Regions from separate parts of the Acidisoma sibiricum genome, predicted to be linked through region 2. Evidence: predicted binding sites of a transcription regulator. Region 2 holds the regulator's gene; the other holds the start of a gene.
What was found. The regulator HrcA, encoded in region 2, represses chaperone genes, less so after heat shock. The targets are predictions, from matches to a motif close to GTTNGCACTCNCNNNNNGNGAGTGCNAAC.

Region 1 (4,193 bases), 230 kb from region 2:
GGTCGCGGCGGCCTTGCCGCGCTCCATGGCGACTTCGTAGCTAACCTTCTGGCCCTCGTTCAGGCCGCGAAGGCCAGCGGCCTGAACCGCTGTAATATGGACGAATACGTCCTTGCCACCATCCTGGGGCATAATGAAACCAAAGCCCTTGGTGGTGTTGAACCACTTCACAGTGCCGATCGCCATAGCTGTACCCATCTCCGTCTTCGATAAACCGCGCGCCGCAACAATCGGGCCTTATAGACTTGACGACGCCGCCAGACAGAGGCGCAACAAGGGAGGCCAGAATTTGAATGCGCATTAGCCATGCAGAAAACGGCAGGGCTTGTCAATCACTATGGAATTCCCAGTCCGGCCATAGAAAAAGGGGCAGACTGGGCCTGCCCCTTGTTCCCGAACTAAAACGGAAAAATCGCCGGAACGGATGATCCCGCCCCGGCGATATTGCAGTCTTAGAAGTCCATGTCGCCCATGCCGCCCATGCCGGGCGCGCCGCCCGGACCAGCCGGGGACTTCTTCTCGGGACGCTCAGCAACCATCGCCTCGGTCGTCACGAGCAGACCGGCAACGGACGCCGCATCCTGCAGCGCCGTGCGCACGACCTTCGCGGGGTCGATGATGCCGGCGGCCACCAGGTCCTTGAACTCCCCGGTCTGCGCGTCGTAGCCCCAGTTGTACTCGTCCTTCTCCAGGATCTTGCCGGCGATGACGGCGCCATCGGCACCGGCATTCTCAGCGATCTGGCGCAGCGGTGCCTGAATGGCCTTGCGGATGATGTCGACGCCGAAGGTCTGGTCGGCATTGTCGCCCTTCACACCGATCAGGATCGTGGACGCGCGCGTCAGCGCCACGCCGCCGCCTGGCACGATGCCTTCCTCAACCGCGGCTCGGGTCGCATGCAGCGCGTCATCAACGCGATCCTTGCGCTCCTTCACCTCGACTTCGGTCGAACCGCCAACGCGGATCACGGCGACGCCACCGGCGAGCTTCGCCAGACGCTCCTGCAGCTTCTCGCGATCATAGTCAGACGTCGTCTCTTCGACCTGAGCGCGGATCTGCGCGCAACGGCCGGCGATGTCTTCCTTCTTGCCCACGCCTTCGACGATCGTGGTGTTTTCTTTCTCGATCAGCACCTTCTTGGCGCGGCCGAGCATGTTCAGCGTCACGGTCTCAAGCTTGATGCCGAGATCTTCGCTGATGACCTGACCACCGGTGAGGATGGCGATGTCTTCCAGCATGGCCTTGCGGCGATCGCCGAAGCCCGGAGCCTTCACGGCCGCGATCTTCAGGCCGCCACGCAGCTTGTTGACGACGAGGGTGGCGAGAGCTTCACCTTCCACGTCTTCCGCGATGATCAGCAACGGCTTGCCGGACTGCACGACGGCTTCCAGCAGCGGCAGGATCGGCTGCAGGCCGGAGAGCTTCTTCTCGTGGATCAGGATGTAGGGGTTGTCGAGATCGGCAACCATCTTGTCTGGATTGGTGATGAAATACGGCGAGACATAGCCGCGGTCGAACTGCATGCCCTCGACGACATCAAGCTCGGTCTCAATGCCCTTGCTCTCTTCGACGGTGATGACACCCTCGTTGCCGACCTTCTGCATCGCTTCAGAGATCTTCTCGCCGATATCGGCCTCGCCGTTGGCGGAGATGGTGCCAACCTGGGCGGTCTCGGACGGGGAGTTGATCTTCTTCGAACGGGTCTTGATCTCGGTGACGACCAAGCCAACGGCCTTGTCGATGCCGCGCTTCAGATCCATCGGGTTCATGCCGGCGGCAACGGCCTTGAGGCCTTCGCGCACAATGGCCTGGGCCAGCACGGTCGCCGTCGTGGTGCCGTCACCGGCGAGGTCGTTGGTCTTCGAGGCCACTTCGCGCACCATCTGGGCGCCCATGTTCTCGAACTTGTCGGCCAGCTCGATTTCCTTCGCGACCGTCACACCGTCCTTGGTGATGCGCGGAGCGCCGAAGCTCTTGTCGATGACGACATTGCGGCCCTTGGGACCCAGGGTCACCTTCACGGCATCGGCCAGGATGTCGACGCCGCGCAGCAAGCGGGCGCGGGCATCGGTGGAAAAGCGAACGTCTTTCGCTGCCATTGGACTTCGTCCTTCTAAAAAAGAGACAGGATCGTTTTAGGCGAGGCGCCCATCAGGCCGCCTCTGCGTGATTAGGCGATCACACCCATGATGTCGGACTCCTTCATGATCAGGAGTTCTTCACCATCGATCTTGACCTCGGTGCCCGACCACTTGCCGAACAGAATGCGGTCACCGGCCTTCACGTCGAGCGCGACAACCGCGCCCTGCTCGTTGCGGGCGCCCGCGCCGACGGCGATGACTTCGCCTTCCATCGGCTTTTCCTTAGCGGTGTCGGGGATGATGATACCGCCGGCAGTCTTCTCTTCCGCGGTAAGGCGGCGGACAACAACGCGGTCGTGTAGCGGACGGAACTTCATTCGGATCGCTCCTGAATGGGTGTTGAGCTTTGAACACGCGGGCGGCCCAAAAGCGGCACCGGCCTGCGGGTCTTGGCACTCTCTGCATGAGAGTGCCAGCGATCTAGACGCTCCCCTCCCCAGTGTCAATGATTTCGGCAGCACTCTCCCGTGTTGAGTGCTAATGCACTGATCTTATTGCGTTTTTTCTTGTGGCAGATTGATGAATTTGCCATCCTCGGCCTGTTTGCGGTGATCGCGTGCCAAGCCGGCCCGCCACCCGGACACCCTCAGCGTGACATTGGTGATCGACAGCCCCATTTCCAACCGCAAGGATGACAGAATGAGCCTGGCTCTCCAGCTGCGTGACTTTCGCCTGACGACTGCGGAAATCCTCTATCGTCTCCCTGACCATCCCTGCGTGCTGCAGACCTATATTTGGCAGGAGATGGACTTGGCCCCGCAATACCCGACACTCCGGCGGTTTCTGGATTTCTGGACGCGCGAGTTGGAGGGCGGTCTCCATTCCGTCCGCGTCTGCCACGCCGGCAGCCTCATCGCCCCCGCCCGCTTCCGCCATATCGACGTCGATCTCACCCTGCACTGATCCTGCCGCGCAAGCGCCGCATGAGTGAATGCTTGCGGGCTTGGGGACTGAGATGGTGCAATAGGCCCCTGGCATCGCCACATCTGGCGGTCAGGGGCTTTGCGCCCGTCAGTTAAAAGGTTCCCCGATCATGCTGCCCTCCGCGAACCCACTGGAAACCACCGACGGCCTGTTCTTCGGCCAGGACGGCAGCGCGCTTGACCGCAGCGCCGCCGAACGGCTGGTGCAGGACACGTTGACCGGCGCCGATGACGGCGAGCTTTTCCTGGAATACCGGGAGAGCGAGGCTCTGGCGCTGGAAGACGGGCGCATCCGCACCGCAAGCTCCGACACTGCGTTGGGCTTCGGTTTGCGCGCTGTCTCGGGCGAGGCCACCGGCTATGCCCATGCCGGGGAGATTTCCGAGGCTGCCTTGGACCGCGCCGCCGACAGCGTCCGCGCCGTCCGCTCCGGCCATTCGGGCGAGTTCATGGCGGCCCCGCAGGCGACCAACCAGCGCCTCTACAGCGGCGACAATCCGCTCCGCACCACCGAATTCGCGGTTCGCGCCGCTCTTCTCTCAGAAATTGACGCCTATGCCCGCGCGCTCGATCCGCGGGTGACACAGGTCATGGCCTCGCTCTATGGCGAGTGGCAGGCCGTGCAGATCCTGCGCGCCGATGGCACCCGGGTGGCCGATCTCCGGCCGCTCGTGCGCCTCAATGTCTCGGTGGTGGTGGAGCAGAACGGACGGCGGGAGACCGGCGGTCACGGCACCGGCGGCCGCTTCTCCTATGCTCAAATCATGGACAGCGCCGTCTGGCGCGCGTCCGCCGATGAGGCGCTGCGTCAGGCTCTGCTCAATCTCGACAGCGTGCCGGCGCCCGCTGGAGAGATGGAGGTCGTGCTCGGTTCCGGCTGGCCCGGCATTCTGCTGCATGAGGCGATTGGCCACGGGCTGGAAGGCGATTTCAACCGCAAGAAAACCTCGGCCTTCGCCGGCCTGCTCGGCCAGCGGGTGGCCAGTCCCGGCGTCACAGTGGTGGATGACGGCACCCTGCCCGACCGCCGCGGCAGCCTGACGGTAGATGACGAGGGCACGCCCACCAGCCGCACGGTCATGATCGAGGACGGCATCCTCGTGGGCTATATCCAGGACCGGCTCAATGC
Region 2 (4,193 bases):
AAGATAGTCCATCATTGCAGCGGCTCCACGCCGGGCCAGAATGGCCCTTGCTGCGATCATGCCGGTCTTGAACGACATTGTGATCGTCGATTTTTGGTCCTTTCGGCGATTTCGGCCGAGTGTGTCTGCTAGGCCTTGGCGGTGCGCTGCCGGCCGCCGCGCAGCTCGCTCAGCACCACCATGCCGCCGCTCAGCAGAATGAGGCCAGCGCCGAGGAAGACGCCGATGGCCGGAATGTCGCCGAAGATGGCGTAGCCGAAGACGAAGCTCCAGAGCAGGCCGCTGAATTCCATCGGCGCGATGACGCTGGCCTGGGCGAGCTTGACGCCTTCGATCAGCAGCAGCTGGGCGAGGGTGGAGAGCAGCCCCAGGCTCAGCATCAAAACCAGGGCCGGCAGGCTGGGTGTCTTCCAGATGAAGGGCAGGACCGCGCCGCAACAGACCAGGAACAGCAGCGCGATGACGAAGACCTGATCCCAGCCGCGCAGCTCGGCCGAAATCTGGCGCATCAGGATCATGGCATAGGCCCAGATGACGGCGGCGAGGGCGACGCAGAGCGCCGGCAGAAGCGGGCTTGAGCCATGCGGACGGGCGGCGAGAAGCACGCCGACAAAGCCGATGCCCAGCGCGATCCAGCGCACCAGGGTGACGCGTTCGCCCAGCAAAGGTCCCGCCATCACCGCGATGATCAGCGGGCTTGCGAAGTAGATGGTGATCATCTGGGCGAGGCCGAGATAGCGGCCGGCCGAATAGTACAGAAGCCAGGCGACGAAGGTGAGGGCCGCGCGCGCCAGCAGCTTGCCCCGCATCGGCGAAAACAGACCGCGCGTCACCACGCTGCGGCCACCGAGGCTGAGGCAGAGGACGACGACGGTCAGGCTGCGCAGGAACAGAATCTGCGGCGCGTCGAAATGCGCGACCAGGATCTTGACCAGCGCATCATGCAAAGCGAAGGCGGAATAAGAGATCAGGACGATGACGAGGCCCGTTCCGGTCGACGACCGGTCAAGCCTGGAGCGCAGGGCGGAAACATGCGTCGCGAAGCCCATTCCCGTGCCGCCACTCCCTGTGGTGTCGCGAAGACCCAATTAGGCTATGATCAGCATGAGCCCATGTGACGGAGCACTCTTCATGTCGCATGGCAGAGCCTCTGACTGATAGGATATCGGCCCCCAGGTCCGGGCCCGGTAAAAAAGGATCGCAATGGACAGACATGGCTTTACCCTTCCGCCCATACAACCCGCGACGCTGCCCCAGGGGCTAGATATCCGGTCGGCGGCGGTATTGCGCGAAATCGTCGAGCAATATGTGGAGACCGGCGGCCCGGTTGGCAGCCGCACCCTGTCGCGACGCCTGCCGCTGGCGCTGTCGCCAGCGACGATCCGCAATGTCATGGCCGATCTGACCGATGCCGGTCTGCTTTATGCGCCCCATACCTCGGCCGGGCGTCTGCCGACCGACCGGGGCTTGCGCCTGTTCGTCGACGGCTTGCTGCAATTCGGCGACCTGGCCGAGGAGGAGCGGGACGCGATCGACACCGCGCTCGTCAGCCATGGCCGCAGCCTGCAGGATACGCTGGCCGAAGCCTCGACCCTGTTGTCCGGCCTGTCGGCGGCGGCCGGGCTGGTTCTGGCGCCCAAGGCCGAGGGCGCGCTGAAGCATATCGAATTCGTGCCGCTCGCCTCCGGCCGTGCGCTGGTGGTGCTGGTCTCCTCGGAAGGTCAGGTCGAGAACCGCGTCATCGATATTCCGCTCGGCGTGCCGCCCTCGGCGCTGCAGCAGGCGAGCAACTATCTCAATGCCCGTCTGGCCGGACAGACGCTGGCGGATTTTCGCACCAATATGGCGGCCGAGATCGCGCGCGACCGCAATACGCTGGACGAGCTGGCGGCGAGCATCATCGAAGCGGGTCTCGCGACCTGGGGCGGCGAGGGGCGCGGCGGCAATCTGATCGTTCGCGGCCAGGGAAGGCTGCTGGCGGATGTCACGCAAATCGAGAACCTTGCCTCCATCCAGACCCTGTTCGAGCGGCTGGAGGCGCAGGAGACGATGCTGCGCCTGCTGGAACTGGCGGAGACCTCGGACGGGGTGCGCATTTTCATCGGCGCGGAAAGCGGCCTGTTCGGCTCGGCCGGCGTGTCCATGATCGTGGCGCCGGCGCGGAATTCGACGAACCGTATCGTCGGCGCGATCGGGGTGATCGGACCCACCCGGATCAATTACGGCCGGGTCATTCCGGTGGTGGACTATACCGCGCGGGTGGTGGGCAGGCTGCTGGGCTGACGCGGCTGGGGGCGCATTGTCAAATGGTCCGTAACGCCTTCGGCTGAAGCGGGTGCGCGCCGCTACCCGCCGCGACGGATTGGTGCTAGGCTTACCGAACCGTTAGAATTCCACTTCCAGTTCGGTGATTTCTTGGGGCTCTTCCTTCGCTGCAGCCACCCATTCCGCCATATCCGGCCAGGCCATGATGTCCTGGCAGTAGCGTGCTGCGCGCGCGTTCAGCGCGACGTCATAGGTTAGGAAGCGGGTGACGACAGGCGCATACATCGCATCGGCGACTGAAAGCTTTTTGCCGAAGAGATATGGGCCGTTCCATGTCTCGAAACAGTCCTGCCAGATCGTCAGGATGCGGTCGATATCGGCGCGCGCGGCCGACCAGATGGCAAAGCCTGGCCGGTGCGCATGCAGGTTCATCGGCAGCGATGAGCGCAAAGCCGCGAAGCCGGAATGCATTTCGCCGCTGATGGCCCTGCAGCGGGCGCGCGCATGCCTGTCATCCGGCAGCATTTCAGCCTCCGGTCGCAACTCGTTCAGGTATTCCGCAATAGCAAGCGTATCCCAGATCGAAATCCCATCATGGATGAGACTGGGTACCAGAATGGACGAGGACCGAAGCAGCAGTTCGGCCCGGGCGGCGGGATCGTCGGGATTGACGATCTTTTCTTTAAACGGCAGGCCGGAGAGGCGCGTGATCAGCCATCCCCTGAGTGACCAGGAGGAATAGTTCTTGCTGCTAATGAGAAGCGTCGCCTCAGCCATGAGCAATGTCCTGTCCGCCAAGGATGGGCCCACACTCTATCAGACCCTGGGGCTCCAGCGGAACGCAGGGCTTGGTATGGATGAAAAAAACCGGCAGTCCCTGTTCTATGAAATGGCCAAGCCCATCGCGGGCCTGCCGTTGTCCGACGTGCTGGCGGCGGCCGGCACGCCGATGCTGTATCAGATGTATCAGGCGCGGCAGGATATGATGGCGCCGGCGCGCCAGTATTTCCGGTTTCTCAGCACCATTCTCAACCAATATGATCTGACCCAGCCGGCTGCCCTGCCGCTGCGCCTGACTGCCGCCATGGCCGAAAGCCTCTGGCGCGTGCCGATGACGCATGAGCGGCCGGCTTACGGCATGCAGCCGGTCGTGGTCGGCAATGCGCCGGTCGCGATCATCGAGGAGGTCGTCTACGAGACGCCCTTCTGCGCATTGTTGCATTTTCGCAAGGAAACCGCCGTACGGCAGCCGCGGCTGCTGGTGGTGGCGCCGATGTCCGGCCATTTCGCGACGTTGCTGCGCAATACGGTGCAGACGCTGCTCGCCGATCATGACGTCTATATCACGGACTGGAAGAACGCCCGCGACGTTCCGCTGACCGCCGGCACCTTCGGGTTTGAGGACTATACCGACCATGTCATCGCGCAGCTGGAGGCGATCGGACCCGGCGCGCATGTGCTGGCCGTCTGCCAGCCGGCGGTACCGGTGCTGGCCGCTGTGTCCGTCATGGCGCGGGAAGGCAATATCGCGACCCCGCGCAGCATGACGCTGATGGCGGGTCCCATCGATACAAGGATGGCGCCGACCAAGGTCAATCTGCTGGCGCAGGAAAAGCCGATCGAGTGGTTCGACAATTCTGTCATCGGCATTGTGCCCTGGCAGTTCCGCGGCGCGAACCGCCGCGTCTATCCTGGCTTTATGCAGCTCAATGCTTTCGTGGCGATGAATTTCGACCGCCATTTGCGGGCGGAAATCCTGCAGGCCCGCAATATCGTGGCGGGCGACGAGATGCGCGCCGATGTACACCGTAAATTCTATGACGAATACCGCGCCGTGATGGATCTGCCCGCGGAATTCTTTCTGGAGACGGTCAAGCGCATCTTTCAGGATCATGACCTGCCGCTGGGCCGCCTGACGCATCGGGGCG

Region 1: the regulator HrcA is predicted to act here: its motif matches at 2,530-2,558, upstream of groES (co-chaperone GroES).

The regions. Positions count from the first base shown of each region.
Region 1 is NZ_CM174445.1:477,364-481,556, forward strand. Features, by position in the region: gene AC3G7M_RS02240 (cold-shock protein) at 1-186, opposite strand, end outside; gene groL (chaperonin GroEL) at 453-2,099, opposite strand; gene groES (co-chaperone GroES) at 2,171-2,458, opposite strand; gene AC3G7M_RS02255 (usg protein) at 2,781-3,044, shown strand; gene tldD (metalloprotease TldD) at 3,175-4,193, shown strand, end outside.
Region 2 is NZ_CM174445.1:703,019-707,211, reverse strand. Features, by position in the region: gene AC3G7M_RS03405 (TetR/AcrR family transcriptional regulator) at 1-15, opposite strand, end outside; gene AC3G7M_RS03400 (DMT family transporter) at 129-1,049, opposite strand; gene hrcA (heat-inducible transcriptional repressor HrcA) at 1,204-2,283, shown strand; gene AC3G7M_RS03390 (glutathione S-transferase family protein) at 2,386-3,042, opposite strand; gene AC3G7M_RS03385 (polyhydroxyalkanoate depolymerase) at 3,041-4,193, shown strand, end outside.